Regions from separate parts of the Cutibacterium granulosum genome, predicted to be linked through region 1. Evidence: riboswitches for the same ligand, from Rfam matches in the RefSeq annotation. Region 1 holds a riboswitch; the other holds the start of a gene.
What was found. Region 1 has a riboswitch for cobalamin ahead of CKV91_RS09200 (ABC transporter substrate-binding protein). Riboswitches for the same ligand answer to the same signal wherever they lie in the genome.
Positions count from the first base shown of each region.

Region 2: it holds a riboswitch for cobalamin, as region 1 does, so the genes downstream of both, mutA (methylmalonyl-CoA mutase small subunit) here and CKV91_RS09200 (ABC transporter substrate-binding protein) in region 1, are expected to answer to the same signal.

Region 1 covers NZ_LT906441.1:2,149,232-2,158,921, reverse strand. The annotation lists gene CKV91_RS09220 (ABC transporter substrate-binding protein) at 1-588, opposite strand, end outside; gene CKV91_RS09215 (ABC transporter substrate-binding protein) at 618-1,634, opposite strand; gene CKV91_RS09210 (ABC transporter ATP-binding protein) at 1,670-2,455, opposite strand; gene CKV91_RS09205 (FecCD family ABC transporter permease) at 2,465-3,478, opposite strand; gene CKV91_RS09200 (ABC transporter substrate-binding protein) at 3,481-4,533, opposite strand; cobalamin riboswitch at 4,574-4,716, opposite strand; gene CKV91_RS09195 (holo-ACP synthase) at 4,914-5,267, shown strand; gene CKV91_RS09190 (bifunctional ADP-dependent NAD(P)H-hydrate dehydratase/NAD(P)H-hydrate epimerase) at 5,264-6,790, shown strand; gene CKV91_RS09185 (glycosyltransferase family 4 protein) at 6,911-8,110, opposite strand; gene CKV91_RS09180 (DEAD/DEAH box helicase) at 9,318-9,690, shown strand, end outside.
Region 2 covers NZ_LT906441.1:1,085,467-1,092,375, forward strand. The annotation lists gene CKV91_RS04550 (LCP family protein) at 163-1,251, shown strand; gene CKV91_RS04555 (alpha/beta fold hydrolase) at 1,331-2,287, shown strand; cobalamin riboswitch at 2,568-2,790, shown strand; gene mutA (methylmalonyl-CoA mutase small subunit) at 2,871-4,778, shown strand; gene scpA (methylmalonyl-CoA mutase) at 4,775-6,909, shown strand, end outside.

The DNA of each region.
Region 1 (9,690 bases):
GGTGGCGGCTCGTTCCGGCACCCCGAAGATGGCGCCCACCTTCGTCACCTCCTTGGTCACCAGGCCGAAGTCGGCATGGTTCACCGGGGTCTGGTCGTCACAGTAGGCGTCGGGGGAGTAGAGCTTCACCCCCGCCTTGGCCAGGGCCTTGCGGTCGACTCCTCGGTCGTAGCCGATGACGAGGTCGATGTGGGCGTCCAGGATGCTCTCGGTGGCGACGCTCGCCCCTCCCGTGGCGTTGGTGCCGCTCTCCATTTGGGGTATGGCCTTGAGCTTGGTGGCGGTGGTGATGTCGTAGCCGGTGGTGTCAAGTCTTCCAGTCCGCATGGCCACCTTGTCCAGCACGTCAAGCGTTGTCAGTACGGAGGCGTCCGTGTCACCGAGGAGGAGGACCCTTTTCGGTGGTTCGGTGAAGGTGAGCTTCTCCGCACAGCTCATCACCGTCGATGGGTATCCGGAGCCTGCGGATGCCGCCGCAGGCGACGGATCTGCCCCGGACTTCTCCTGGTGTGACGTGCCGCAGCCGGTGAGGCACAGTGTGCTCGCCAGGGCGAGGGTGAGGCCGGCAACGAGTGGGTGGGGTTTCATGGTGTCTCCTGTTCGCGAGGGGTGGCGGCTCACTTGTTGATGAGTTTGGCGACTTCCTGGGCTCCCTGGATCGACATGGGGGAGGCTGAGTCGGTGAGGGAGTAGGGCATGGTGATGACGTGACCGTTCTGCACTGCCCTGAGCTGTGAGGCGCCTTTGGCGCGTGTGAAGGTCTTGGTGATGTCGTCGGTGTTGTACGCGTTGTTCAGCAGCAGTATCCAGTCCGGGTTGCGTTTGAGGAGGTCCTCCATGCTGATGTCGAACACTCGGGTACGGTTGTCTGCGTAGGCGTTCTTCAGGTCGTTGACATCGAAGATGGCTTGGACCATGCTCGAGCGTCCGTAGGAGTACATGCTCGATCCGTCGGATGACAGCCACAGGGCGGCAGCGCTGGCACCCTTGCCGCCGGCATGTTTCGGCAAATCAGCGGCCTGCTTCTTCAGGGCTTTGTTCAGGGTAACGGCTCGCTTCGGTACTCCGAAGATGGCAGCTGTCTTCGTCACCTCCTGAGTCACCAGGCTGAAATCAGCATGGTCGACTGGTTTCTTGTCATAGCAGTAGGCGTCTGGTGCATAGACCTTGACCCCTGCCTTGGCCAGGGCCTTGCGGTCGACTCCTCGGTCGTAGCCGATGACGAGGTCGATGTGGGCGTCCAGGATGCTCTCGGTGGCGACGCTCGCCCCTCCACCCAAAGTTGTGGTACCACTCTTCATCTCGGGCAGGGACATGAGTTTGGTTGCGGTGTTGACGTCGTAACCGGTGGTGTCGATCTTTCCGGTGCGCATAGTCACCCTGTCCAGCAGGTCGAGCATGGACAATGTGGGTGCATTGGTGTCACCGAGAATGAGGACCCTTTTCGGTGCCTCGGTGAAGGTGAGCTTCTCGGTGCAGCTCATCACTGTTGCCGGATAGGCGGACGGTTGTGCCGTGGTGGCCGTCGAACTCGACTGGGCATCGTCTTCGTGTGCCGACGTGGAACAGCCGGTGAGGCACAGTGTGCTCGCCAGGGCGAGGGTGAGGCCGGCAATGAGTGGGTGGGTTTTCATGGTGCCTCCTGTGGGGCGGTCGACGCCGTGGTGGTTCAGCGTCTCGAATGGTCAGCTGCTGTGCTGTCAAGGGGATCGAAGAGGAGCCGGGGCTGCCCGGCATGGTCGATGCGGTGCACCTGCACCCCGTAGACCTGTGAGATGAGCTCGGGGTCGAGCACCTGTTGGGTGGGGCCGGAGGCCACCAGACGGCCGTGATCGAGCAGGATGAGCTTGTCGCAGCATCGGGCGGCCAGGTTGAGATCGTGCAGGACGATGACCGTCGTCGCCGGAATGGTCGCCACCAGGGCGAGCAGCTCGAACTGGTGCCGGATGTCGAGGTGGTTGGTGGGCTCGTCGAGCAGCAGATGGTCGGTGTCCTGGGCGATGGCCCGAGCGATGAGCGCACGCTGCCGTTCACCGCCGGACAACTGGGTGATGAGCCGATCGGCCAGATACGTTATGTCGACGCGAGCCAGCGCTGCGTCCACCATGCTGCGATCCTCGGCGTCCCCATAACCAGCCAGGGAGCGGTGCGAGAGCCGTCCCAACCCCACGGCGTCGCGTACCGTGAGCGGCAGACCCTCGTCACGTTCCTGGGAGACGACGGCCACTGCTCGGGCAATGGCCCGCCTGGAGAGGCTGGTGACGTCCGAACTGTCGATGAGCACCTCACCACTGGCAGCCGGTAGGGCGCGGTACATGGCCTGGACGAGGGTGGACTTGCCTGCCCCATTGGGTCCGACGACACCGATGGTGCTGCCGTCTCCGGCGGACAGATCCACCTCGTCGACCACCACCCGGTTGCCACGGCGGATCACCAGGGAATGTACGTCAATCATGGCTCCTCCTCACCGCGCCGGATTCATCCGGTTGACGAGCACCAGGAGGAACGGCGCCCCCAGCAGTCCGGTGATGATGCCGATGGGTAGTTCGGAGGGGGCGAACATCGTCCGGGACACCGTGTCGGCCCACACCAGGAAGATGGCGCCGGCCAGCCCCGACGAGATGACGAGGGTTCGGTGCCCGTACCCGGTGAAGGAGCGCATGAGGTGCGGGATGATGAGGCCGACGAAGCCAATCCCACCAGCCATCGACACCACCGCCCCCACGGCTGCCGAGACCGGAACGAGGATGACGAGCCGAATCACCTGGGGGTTGATCCCCACCGCCATCGAGGTCTGATCACCGCTGGCCAGGGCATCGAGCCAGGGGGCGCACAACCACAACAGCGCCATGAGCACCGCAGCAATGCCCACCAGCCAGATGCTCTGGGTCCAACTCACCTTGGCCAGGGACCCCAGCATCCAGAACATCACCGAGCGTGCCGTCTCCGGGGAGTCCGCGGAGAAGATGATGAGATTCGTCACGGCCTGGAAGATGAACCCGACCGCGATACCGGCCAGCACCAGGGTGAGGGCTGAGCTGCCGCGTCGACCGCCCACTCCCAGCACCAGGGTGGTGGCCACCAGGGCACCGACGAAGGCCAGGCTGGCCACCCCCAGTGGGCTCGACATGCCGATGAGGACCATCGCCGCCGCAGCGCCCGTCGACGCCCCCGAGCTCACTCCCAACACGTAGGGTTCGGCCAGCGGGTTGCGCACGATCGCCTGCAGGGCGACCCCGGCCACTCCGAGTGCAGCCCCCACGCCGATCCCGGCGATGATGCGAGGCATACGGTTCTGCCAGACGATGGCGTCGGTGATGCCGTCCCAGGTCACCTGCGGGTGCAACCCCAGATGGTCGGCCAGCACGCCGATGACCTGGTCCCAGGGCACCGAGGCCGCGCCGAAGGCGATGCTTCCCACCGGGGTGAGGACGAGCAGCACGACGAGCAGGATGGTCCTGATGCGTGTGTGCCGCATGATCACTTCTTGAGGAGCTTGTTCAGTTCCACGGCTCCCTTGATGGACTGTGGGGTGGGCGGATCCGTCAGCGAGAATGGGATGACGACGACCTGGTTCTTCCTCACGGCCTGCAGCTGCGAAGCGCCCTTGTACTTGAGGAATGCTGGTTTGGTCTTGGCGATGTCGCCCTCCTGGGCGAGCAGGACGATCCATTCTGGATCCCGGTTGAGGACGTCCTCCATCGTCGCGTCGAAGACGCGTTTCCTCTCGCCGTCGTAGACGTTGCGCAGGCCGTTGGCCTCGAGGATCGGCTGCACCATGCTCGAGGTGCCGTAGGTGTAGAACCCGCTGTTGCCGGGCTCCACCCACAGAGCGGCGGCGCTGTGCTGTGAGTCCTTGCTGGCCTGGGAGGTGAGGTCCTTCACCTGCCCGGTGAGTTCGTCGTTGAGGGTCCTGGCCTTGTCGGGGACGCCGAAGATGTCACCGACCTTGCTGACCTCCTTGGTGACGAGGTCGAAACTCGCGTGATCGGTCCCGGTGCCGTGCGGGCAGAACGTGTCGGGGGCGTACACCTTGACCCCAGCCTTGCGCAGAGCGGCACGGTCCAGACCTTCGTCATAGCCGATGACGAGGTCGGCATGCTGGTCGAGGATCGTCTCGGTGGCGAGCTTGGCGCCACCGGTGTCCAGCTCGGAGGAGGTGATCGTGGGCACGTCCGTGATCTTCTTCAGGGTGTCGGCGTCGTAGCCGTCGGCCATGACCTCCCCGGCCCGACCGGTGATCGAGTCCATGACGCCCAGCTTCACCAAGATCGATGCGTCGGTGTCTCCCATGAGGATGACCCGCTTGGGCGGCGTGTCGAAGGTGAGGGTCTCGTCACAGCTTTTCACCTTCACCGGTGAGGAGAATGCCGAGGCGGATGCCGTGGCTGACGGGCTGCCGGCCCCGGATGAGTCCTCGCCGTGGGAACCGCAGCCGGTGAGCAGCATGGCACCGACGAGTCCGACGGCGGTCGTCGCGAGCAATGGTGTGCTGTGCCCATGACGGAAATGGGCATCACGAGTGATGTGCATGTGGTGTCTCCTCGCACCTGGTGACCGGAGGGTAGCCACACGGTGTCCTGGCTCCCAGGTCGTTGCGCGTTCTCTGCCTTCCAGCCCCGGAAAAGGCCGTGACGTGTCTCGTCGGGCGACGAGGAGAAGTGGCTCGCTGGTCACAGTTGCGGGAACAGCCCCGGACTCGCACCGGAGTTCCCGTATGGTTTTGGGCTCAGCATAACGAGATCGTGGGCGGAATTCCACGCATGGCTGAACAGCTCTCGGGTCTCCTCAGTGCCTTCCTTGCCTCGAAACGGAAGCTGAGGCTGCATGCCAGTGGGGGCGGGGCGAGACTCGTCATGACGTCAGCACGAGCCCGCCGAAGCAGCCTAGTCTCGGGCGGCTAGGCTGACCACATGATTGTCGGCATCGGCGTGGACGTCTGCGACCTGCAACGGTGGGAGGACGCGCTGGCCCGCCACCCGGGGTTGGTGCAGAAGGTGCTCACCCCTGCCGAGGGCAGTCTGCCGAAGCGCTCCCAGGCGGCCAGGTTCGCCGCCAAGGAAGCCCTTGCCAAAGCGCTTGGTGGGCCGGACGGGTTGCGTTGGCGCGAGGTGGAGGTTGTCGTCGAGCAGTCCGGCAAGCCGCGTCTGCATCTCACCGGAGGATCTGCCAGGACGGTGCAGGAGCGCGGTGTCACCGACATTCACCTGTCCCTCAGCCACGACGGGGCACTCGCCGTGGCATTCGTCATCTGTGAGGTGCAATGACTCAGTACGTGTGCACGGCGGCCGCGATGCGCGCTGCCGAACAGAAGCTTTTCGATGCGCATCCCGGTACCGATCTCATGGCTGTGGCTGCAGGGCAGGTCGCCGCGCAGGCACGGGGCATGCTCGCCGATCTGGGGTGCGGGGTGCGAGGCGGTTCAGTGCTGGTGCTCGTGGGAGGCGGCAACAACGGGGGAGACGGTCTGCTGGCCGCGGCCGAGCTCGCCGACGAGGGATGCCATGTACGGGTCTGTCCGGTGCTGGGCACACCACATGCCGCTGGTTGGCAGGTCGCCCTACGAGCGGGGTGTGAGGTGGTGACGATGGAGCAGGCTGGCCAGGTGGTACCAGACCTCGTCATCGACGCCGTCCTGGGGATTGGCGGACGCCCTGGCATCCCGGACGATCTTGCGAGGCTGGGGGAGCAGCTTTCCGCTGCGAGCTGGCTCGCTGTCGATCTGCCCTCTGGCCTGGACGCCAATTCCGGGGCCGTCACGACCTCGCTACGAGCCGATGTCACCGTGACCTTCGCGGCACGCAAGTGGTGCCATGTTGCCCCACCCGCCGCTGAGCGGTGCGGACGGGTCGACGTGGTCGACATCGGCGTCGAGCCCGGTGGCAGTGATGGCGTCCCGAAGTGTGCTGACGGTTGGACGAGTGTGGTCGACGAGGACGACCTCGCCCGGCTCTGGCCGGTCCCGGACCCGGGAGACGACAAGTACTCCCGCGGTGTCGTCGGGATGGACACTGGGTCCTCCCAGTACCCGGGAGCAGCGTTGCTCGGCACGCTGGGAGCGCTGCGCACGGGGGCCGGCATGGTTCGCTACGTCGGACCACGACGTCCGGCGGACCTGGTGCTCGCTGCCATGCCGTCGGTCGTTCTTGCCGACGGCCGGGTGCAGGCCTGGGTGGTCGGCTCCGGCTGGGGGCAGGACGACCCAGCTGCAAATGGACGCCGTCTCCAGCAACGCTGTGTCGACGGCGTACCGATGGTCATCGACGCCGACGCCCTGTCCCTGCTGCCCGCTGAGCTCCCGGACGGCTGCCTGCTCACCCCACATGCCGGTGAGCTGGCGCGCATGCTCGGTGTCGACCGCGACGAGGTGCGTGAGAACCCGCGCGAGTCGGCCGCGGAGGCGGCGCGACGATTCGGCGCCACCGTCCTGCTCAAGGGGGCGATTCAGTGGATGGCCGACCCGAACGGGCACGTGGTGGAGCCCACGCCGTCCGAGATTCTCGACGTGGCCGACCACCCGGGGGCGGGCCAGATGCCTGCCGGGCAGGCCGGTTGTGCCGCAGCGCTGCCGGGGCCGGCGTGGACCGGGCAGGCCGGCTCGGGCGATGTGCTGGCTGGTGTGTGTGGAACACTGCTCGCCGCTGGCGTGTCGGCTGGCTGGGCTGGCCTGTTGGGGGCAAGTCTGCAGGCGCTCACCGCATGCCGCCATCCCGGGCCGTGGTCGCCAGATCAACTCGCCGGGTTCTTTCCCGAGATCATCGGAGCATGCCGGCGGCCCAGCTTTCCGTGAGTCCGTGAGTGGGGTGGGGCACCGGGCCGTGAGCGTCACCGGAGATCAACGGGGCCCAGCTTTTTCGTGAATGGGCAGGGGCTTGGCGCCTCGGCCAGCTGACGTGGCGGAATCGCTGGCTCAGCGGTGCAGCAGACTGATGGAACGACCGTTGCGACGGGGATGGTGAGTGGCCGCAGCCAACAGACGATGACGGGCTGGAGCTGCGACCGATCCGATCCGGATGGCCTCCTCGTAGTGCCCGACGAGTTCGGCACACAGATGCCCCCAAGTGCGGTCCTCGATGGAGGCGCGGGCCGCCGTTCCCATGGCCCTGCGCTTGTAACCGTCACCGACGAGGTCGACGACGTAGCTGCGGAACTCGTCCATGTTGCCCGGCTCGTAGAGCCAGCCGGTGCGTGAGGGATCAATGAGGTCGATCGGGCCGCCGCGGCGCGGACTGATCACCGGAACTCCACAGGCCTTGGCCTCCTGGACCGCCTGGCAGAAGGTCTCCAGCTCGCCGGTGGAGCAGAAGACGTCCATAGATGCCACCGCGCGCGGCAGGTCCTCACCGCCCAGACCCCCGGTGAAGATGGCACCCGGAATCTGTTTCTCGAGCTGGTCACGATCGGGGCCGTGCCCGACGATGACGAGCTTCACCCCGGGGATGTCGGCCAGCACGGCCATGTCCTGCACCCGTTTCTCGGCGGCCAGGCGCCCCATGTACCCGACGACCACCTCGCCGTTCGGGGCCCACTGGGCACGCAGCTCCTCCGAACGCTTCGACGGATGGAATCGTTGCTTGTCGACGCCACGACCCCAGATGCCCACCCGCGGCACGCCGTGCGAGACGAGCTGGTCGCGTGAATAGGTGGAGGGGGCGTAGGTGGCCACCGACAGGGAGTGGATCTGACGCACCCGGTACCAGCCGTAGGGTTCCAACTTGCCCAGGCCGTACCGCCCGGCGTAGGAGGGGACGTCCGTCTGGTAGATGGCGACGGAAGGTATGCCGAGCGAGGCAGCGGCCAGAGCCCCCTTGTAGCCGATGACGAACGGTGCAGCCAGATGGACGACATCAGGGTCGAACTCGGCAAGGGTGCGCTCGATGGACCACTGCGGGGAGGCCGAGACACGCACGTCGGAATAACCGGGGAAGGCCAAGGAGGCCAGCGAGACCACCCGATGCCCCTGGTACTCGTGGGGGGTCTCGGAGTCGCCCGGGGCGATGACCAGGGCCTCATGTCCGTGGGCGCGCAGGTGCTCCAGGATACGCAGGACCGAGTTCGTGACGCCGTTCACCTGTGGCAGGAACGACTCCGCAACAATCGCAACTCGCACACCCTCGATGGTAACTGCTCGAGGTGACGATTCCGCATTGTGCAGTTGTCCAAACGGTGACATTTTCTGATGGATGACCAGCAGCCGATGGCGTCGTTTGGTTGTTGTTGGGCCAAGCAGGTATCGTTGGCGCGTTGGTTCGGCCCATGTGGGCCCATGATGCGTTGAGTTGCTCGATGCGCCCATCCGTCCAGGTGATTCCGACTCGAACACGAGTCTGCTTGGCCGGTTCCGATCGTGTCGCTGCTCCCATGCGGTGACATGCGCGTCTGACGGTGTCAGACCCTTGCAGCTACACGCCCGCCATCGAGACCGCATTCATCCAAGACGATTCACGCACCCTTCCCGCGCCGTCGCGCGGCTGCTGCTGTGCGCAGTCGTTCGTCACCAGAGGATTCCCATGCCCAACAACAAGCCACACCGCAAGGCCAAGTCGTACAAGGCGGACGGCACCCCCAAGAGGAGGTGGACGGCCGCCGAGCGTGCTGCTCGAGGGCACAAGCCACGCAACCGAGGCGGCGCAGCACGACATGGCTCCCACCACAACTCTGGACGCGCTGCCCACACCGATCCCAAGGGCCGGTCATTCCAGGCCTGGGACCCGGCTGCCGAGGTCGATGGCGGCCGACGCCACGACGACCAACGCCAGGCCAAGCAGTATCGAGACGACTGGCACCGGGACGAGCGCCCCCGAGGAGGCCGGTCACGTGGCGACAACCGTCATGGCGGTAGCCGGGGCGGGTACGGTCATGGCTCCGGTGGGTACCGCGGCAACACTCGAAACTCCTACCGCCGTGACGACCGTCGTGACCGGATGGATCGGCGTGACTGGAACGACCAGCGCGGTGCACGCGATCGTGCATCGCACGACTTCGAGGCAGGGCCTCGTGACTGGGATGCTCGTGGTCGTGGCCGGTACGACGGGGACTGGCGTCGTGATCGGCGCGGGTCCAGCCGCCGGGACGACTGGCGCGACGACCACGGCAACGAGCGGAACAACGCTCGGCGTGATCGGGGCGAGCGTGGTGACTGGCACCAAGACGATGCCGAGCCTCGCAACGAGCGTCGCGGCCATGAGCGTCGGGAGCATGATCGCAACCGTGATCGCTGGGATCGTCACGACGGCGGTGGTCGGGGTTCCCACGGTTCCGGGCCGGGGCGTCGTGACCGGGACGACTGGCATGCCGATGACTCCGACGCCGACACCATGGAGTGGAAGGCCACCGATCTTGGCGAGCTCGACACCTCGACGGTGAACCACGAGGGGGGTTTCTCCGCCCTCGGCGTGCCCGACCCCATCGTCGCAGCCCTGGCCGCCACCGGCATCGACGAGCCGTTCCGCATCCAGATCGCTGCCATCCCCGATGCCATCAGCGGCAAGGACGTGCTGGGGCGTGCCTCCACCGGTTCGGGCAAGACGCTGGCCTTCAGCGTTCCGGTGCTCACCCGGCTGTCCGCCGAGCAGCGTGCGGACCGTCGACCGCGTGCCCTCGTCCTCTCTCCCACCCGCGAGCTCGCCATGCAGATCGCCGACGTCATCTCCCCATTGGCCTCGGCCATGCACCTGTCGACGATCCTCG
Region 2 (6,909 bases), 1.1 Mb from region 1:
GTACCAAGAAACCTGAACTCCGGTCATGCTAACATTTGGCTTGGCATCTTGCTCAGCACCCCCATCCAAAATCAGTCTCCTTGGACGGAGAACTTGGGGCGGGATTTCCCGTATCGGCTCCGATGGTGCGCGGAAGGTGGAGACAGGACAAGGGGATCCAGCGTGGATGACGATGATGAGCTTGACCTCTTTGGTGCCGATGAGGGTGTTCCCCCGCGGCGCGGTATGGATGCACACAGGCAGGACGAGGAATCGATCACCGAGGGCGTTGGAGCGGCATCATCGGGGCATCGTCGTCGTGCCCCAGTGATCTTCCTGTGTGCTGTGCTGGCCATCATCCTGCTTGTCGTCGGTGTTCTGGGCTATTTCCTCAAGCACCTCACCAATGGTCTGGACGAGATCAATCGGGAGCCTCTCACGATGCCCACCGCGAGCCCCCGCCCCAGCACGGCTACGGATGGCGCTCGAACCTTCGTACTCCTGGGATCGGACTCCCGGGGTTGGGATCGAGGTCGGTCCGACTCCCTGATGGTGGCATACCTGCCAGCGGATCGAGAGCATCTGTACCTCATCAGCTTCCTGCGTGACATGTGGGTGACGATCCCGCCCAACAAGGTCATCGGCAAACCTTCCCAGGCCAAGATCAACGCTGCATATTCGTGGGGTGGCGTGCCGCTGACCATTCAGACCCTTGAAAGTTTGACGAATGTACGCATGGATCATGCTGCCGTCATCGACTTCACTGGTTTCAAGGAACTCACGACCGCTCTTGGCGGTGTACAGGTGTACAACGATCAGGATTCCACCATTGAGGGCATGCACTTTCCAGCAGGAGACATCACGCTCAAAGGCAATGCGGCCCTCAAGTACGTCCGCGAACGCCGGGATCTCAAGAACGGCGATCTTGATCGTGCGCGCCGTCAGCGGGATGTCCTCACGGCCATCATCGACAAAACCCTCTCTGCGGGTACGCTCGCCAATCCCTCGAAGTTCGATGACGTCGCCACCTTGGCCGGACGTACCATGACCGTCGACGACAAGCTCACCAATTCGGAGATTCGCAAACTTGCCATGAGTCTGCGATTCACCTCCGGTGACAAGGTCGTGCAGGTGCAAGCCCCCATTTCCGGGTTTGGCAGGTCGAAGGACGGTCAGGCCTATGACGTCGTCGACAAGGAAGGGCTGCAGGAGCTCTCGGATGCCATGCGCAACGACACCATGGATGTGTACGTCGAGAATCACCCACAGTGAGCCGTACCGGTCACGGCCGTGATGCATTGACCGAATACTCTGGGCACTGCGATGCTCGATCACAACCTCGGGAGGATCCATGGACACCATCACCCTCACTGCCGACGACGGTGCGCAGATTGACGTGCTCATCTGGCGGCCTGGTTGTCAACCGCGTGGATTCATCCAACTGGTGCACGGGTTCGCCGAGTACGCTGCTCGCTACGACGAGTTCGCACGTTGCCTGGCGCAGTCTGGCTGGCTCGTGGTGGCCAACGATCACCGTGGCCACGGACCGCGGGCACTGGCGGACGGCACCCTCGGGCAGGCCCCCGACCGGGGCTACCATCAGATCGTTGACGACCTGTGTCGAGTGACCGATGATGTGCGCTCCCAGCACCCGAAGCTGCCCTGGATCCTCGTGGGTCATTCGATGGGGTCGTTCCTGGCGCGGATCGTCGCAGCTCGTCGGGGCCGGGAAATGACTGCGCTCGTGCTACTGGGGACCGGAGCTTCAGCAGGCCCATTGGCGAAGGTGGCTCGTGGTGCGGCGACCAGCCAGATTGTCATGGCTGGTGAGGATTCTGCCAGTCGAGTGATGGAGACCCTGATCTTTGGCTCCATGAATCTTCGGTTTCGTCCCGTTCGTACCCGGTTCGACTGGCTCAGCCGACAGGCCAGTGAGGTGGACGCCTACTGCAATGATCCACTGTGCGGATTCACTGCCTCGGTGGGGCTGTACCGGGAGCTGGTTCGGCTCAGTGAGACGAGCAACTCCAGTACGATCCTACGAGCCATTCCACCGCGGCTGCCGGTACTGCTCATGAGCGGTGACAGCGATCCGGTCGGCGGCAACGGCAGGGGAGTGCGTCGCGTGGCCGGTGAGCTTACGGCGAACGGGGTGCTCCAGGTGGACGTCCATCTGGAGCCTGATGCTCGACATGAGCTGCTGCACGAACGAGACCGGGAACAGACGTATCGGCTTCTGGAGACGTGGATCGGCAAGACGGTTGAGGCTCGCTCGGACCATCCCCGATGTGCGGTCTCACCAAGGTGACGCCGTGACAAGGCCGTATCCTCTGCCTCCGATGAATCTTCCGGGAGGGGTGACGGCTGGCCAGCGCCCAGGAGACGCTGGCTCGTGTCGTGGCACAGTGGCCCCGGAGTCGGATTTCGCTGCAGGGATGCAGATCTGTGAGCGAAGGATACGACGAACGAGTGAAAACTGGGTCGATTGTGCCAATTCCTCGCTGCACGATCGTGCGTAGGAGGTAGCCCCCTGCTGCCCGGTCGACGTTCATCTTATAAGCTGGTAGGAGCTGGTGCTGGGAAGGTCGTGATCGCGTGAGGTCATGGGTTGGACCAGCAGTGAAAGGGAATCCGGTGAAACTCCGGAACTGCCCCGCAGCGGTGAATGGGAACGAGATCACCATTGACGCCATCCCGTCCGGGACGACGGCAATCAAGCACTGGGCTTCGGCCCCGGGAAGCGGTGACGTAGGACTCGTCAACGACGAGACGCCCATGAGTCCGAAGACCTGCCAGCATGTTGCCGCACCCGGTGCGACGACAATGACGTGGTCCCCGAGGGGAGGACGACGACGTATGTCTATCCAAAGCGGAGCAGGAGTCTGAAGAGTATGACTGATCCCGACAACGTCTCGACGCCGGCCAAGGTCGACATGCCCGAGACGCTCACCCTCGCCGGTGACTTCCCGGCCCCGACCCAGGAGCAGTGGCACAAGGAGGTGCTCAAGGTCCTCAACCGTGGGCGTCCCGAGGGCAAGCAGCTCAACCTCGAGAAGGGCATGGCACGTCTGCAGCCGACCACGGTCGACGGCGTCAAGATCGAACCCATGTACACCCGCCAGGATGCTCCCGAGGACCTCGGAGCTCCCGGCGTTCCCCCGTTCACCCGTGGTACCACCATTCGTACCGGCGTCATCGACTCCTGGGACGTGCGTGCCCTGCACGAGGACCCCGATGTCGCCTTCACCCGCAAGGCGATCCTCACCGATCTCGAGCGTGGTGTCACCTCCATCTGGCTGCGAGTCGGTGACGACGCCATTGCCGCCTCCGACATCGATTCCGTGCTCGAGGGTGTGTTGCTCAACCTGGCCAAGATCGAGGTTTCCAGCCGCGATGACCAGGCCGTTGCCGCCGATGCCCTGCTGGCTGCCATCGAGAAGTCCGACGCCAAGAAGGATGAGATCTCGTTCAACCTGGGCATCGACCCGATCGGTTCAGCTGCCATCAATGGTGGCGAGCCCGACCTGTCCGGACTCTCCGAATGGGTCAAGAAGGTTGACGGGTACAAGAATGCTCGACCGATCGTCGTCGACGCGACCGTGTACCACAACGCCGGTGCCGGTGACGTCGCCGAGCTCGCCTGGGCCATTGCCACCGGTGTCGAGTACGTGCGTGCCCTCATCGAGCAGGGGCTGACTGCCGAGCAGGCCTTCGACAGCATCAACTTCCGGGTGTCTGCCACCCATGACCAGTTCCTCACCATCTCGCGACTGCGTGCCCTGCGTACCCTGTGGAACCGCGTCGGTGAGGTCTTCGAGGTTCCCGCAGGCAAGCGTGGTGCACGTCAGGAGGCCGTCACCAGCTGGCGTGAGCTCACCCGCGACGATCCCTACGTCAACATCCTGCGTGGCACCATCTCCACCTTCGGTGCCGCCGTCGGCGGTGCCGAGGCCATCACGACGCTGCCCTTCGACGACGCCATCGGCCTGCCGAAGAGTGACTTCTCGCGTCGTATTGCCCGCAACACCGGCATCATCCTCTCCGAGGAGTCGAACATCGGCCGCGTCAACGATCCGGCTGGTGGCTCCTTCTACGTCGAGTCGCTCACCAAGTCCCTGGCAGATGCTGCCTGGGCTGAGTTCCAGAGCGTCGAGGCCGCTGGTGGCATGGCGGCAGCCCTCACCGGTGACCATGTCCGCACCGAGCTCGACAAGCTCAACACCGAGCGTGCCAAGCGGTTGGCCACTCGTAAGCAGCCGATTACGGCCGTCAGCGAGTTCCCGCTGCTGGACGCCAAGACCGTCGAGACCAAGCCGTTCCCGCAGGGTGCACCCCACAACGGGCTGCAGTGGCATCGCGATGCCGAGGTCTTCGAGGCCCTCGTCGATCGCTCCGCCACCTGCGCCGAGCGTCCGAAGGTCTTCCTGGCCTGCTTGGGGACTCGTCGCGACTTCGGCCCCCGTGAAGGATTCTCCGCCCCGGTGTGGCACATCGCTGGCCTGGAGACCCCCGAGTGCGAGGGAGGCACCACCGAGGAGGTCGTCAAGGCCTTCAAGGAGTCCGGTGCCCAGATCGCCGACCTGTGCTCCAACGCCAAGACCTACGCCGAGCAGGGACTTGAGGTCGTCAAGGCTCTCAAGGACGCCGGTGCCAAGGCCGTCTACCTCTCCGGTGCCTTCAAGGAATTCGGTGACGACGCCGCAGCAGCCGAAGAGCTCGTCGATGGACGCGTCTTCCTCGGGATGAACGTCGTCGACACCCTCTCCTCCGTTCTCGACACAATGGGAGTTGCCAAGTGACAACCTTGCCCCGTTTCGATTCCATCAACCTGGGTGATGCGGCCGTTCCCGCCGACGCCCAGGAGCAGTTCGCCAAGCTCGCCGCCGCTGCTGGTGAGCAGGATCCGTGGATCACTCCTGAGCAGATCGAGGTCGGACACCTCTACTCCCAGGACGTCTACTCCGACATGGACTGGCTGGGCACCTACGCCGGTATCCCGCCGTTCACCCACGGTCCCTACGCGACGATGTACGCCTTCCGTCCGTGGACGATTCGTCAGTACGCCGGATTCTCCACCGCCAAGGAGTCCAACGCCTTCTACCGCCGCAACCTGGCTGCTGGCCAGAAGGGTCTGTCGGTCGCCTTCGACCTGCCGACCCACCGCGGTTACGACTCCGACAACCCTCGTGTTCCCGGTGACGTCGGCATGGCCGGTGTGGCCGTGGACTCCATCCTCGACATGCGCGAGCTCTTCGCGGGTATCCCGCTGGACCGCATGTCGGTGTCCATGACGATGAACGGCGCCGTGCTGCCGATTCTCGCCCTGTACGTGGTGGCCGCCGAGGAGCAGGGCGCCAAGCCCGAGCAGCTCGCCGGTACGATCCAGAACGACATCCTCAAGGAGTTCATGGTTCGTAACACGTACATCTACCCGCCGCTGCCGTCGATGCGGATCATCTCCGACATCTTCGCCTACACCAGTGCGAACATGCCGAAGTGGAACTCCATCTCGATCTCCGGTTACCACATGCAGGAGGCTGGCGCCACCGCCGACATCGAGATGGCCTACACCCTGGCCGACGGTGTCGACTACATCCGTGCCGGTGAGTCGGTGGGTCTGCAGGTCGACCAGTTCGCCCCGCGCCTGTCGTTCTTCTGGGCCATTGGCACCAACTTCTTCATGGAGGTCGCCAAGATGCGCGCGGCCCGCATGCTGTGGGCCAAGCTCGTGCACCAGTTCGGGCCGAAGAATCCGAAGTCGATGAGCCTGCGTACCCACTCGCAGACCTCCGGCTGGTCGCTGACCGCCCAGGACGTCTACAACAACGTCATCCGCACCTGTGTGGAGGCCATGGGGGCCACCCAGGGACACACCCAGTCCCTGCACACGAACTCCCTCGACGAGGCCATCGCCCTGCCGACGGACTTCTCCGCCCGTATCGCCCGTAACACCCAGCTGTTCATCCAGCAGGAGTCGGGCACCTGCCGTGTCATCGACCCGTGGACCGGCTCGGCCTACGTCGAGAAGCTCACCCTGGAGCTGGCTCGCAAGGCATGGGGCCACATCCAGGAGGTCGAGAAGGCCGGCGGTATGGCCAAGGCCATCGAGAAGGGCATCCCGAAGATGCGCATCGAGGAGGCTGCTGCCCGTACCCAAGCACGCATCGACTCGGGTCGTCAGCCCCTCATCGGCGTCAACAAGTACCAGCTCGACCAGGAGGAGCCCCTCGAGGTGCTCAAGGTCGACAACTCCCAGGTGCTCGCCGAGCAGAAGGCCAAGCTCGTCAAACTGCGCGCCGAGCGTGACGAGGAGGCCTGCCAGCAGGCTCTGGAGCGCTTGGCATGGGCGGCTGCGAACCCCGATCCCACCGATCCGGATCGCAACCTGCTCAAGCTGTGCATCGACGCCGGTCGTGCACAGGCATCCGTTGGCGAGATGAGCGACGCCATGGAGCGCAGCTTCGGTCGCTACACCGCCCAGATTCGCACCATTTCCGGTGTGTACTCGAAGGAGGCGGGGCACACGAAATCCTCTGCCAAGGTCCACGAGCTCGTTGAGGAATTCGAGCAGAAGGCTGGACGTCGTCCGCGTATCTTCATCGCCAAGATGGGTCAGGACGGTCACGACCGTGGCCAGAAGGTCGTTGCAACCGCCTACGCCGACCTCGGCATGGACGTCGACGTCGGCCCGCTGTTCCAGACCCCGGAGGAGGCCGCCCGTCAGGCCGTCGAGGCCGACGTCCACGTGGTTGGCGTCTCCTCCCTTGCCGCCGGACACCTCACCTTGGTGCCGGCCCTGCGCAAGGAGCTGGACAAGCTGGGACGTTCGGACATCATGATCGTCGTCGGTGGCGTCATCCCGACCCAGGACTTCGACGAACTGCGTGCCGACGGTGCCGCGGCGATCTACCCGCCGGGAACCGTCATCCC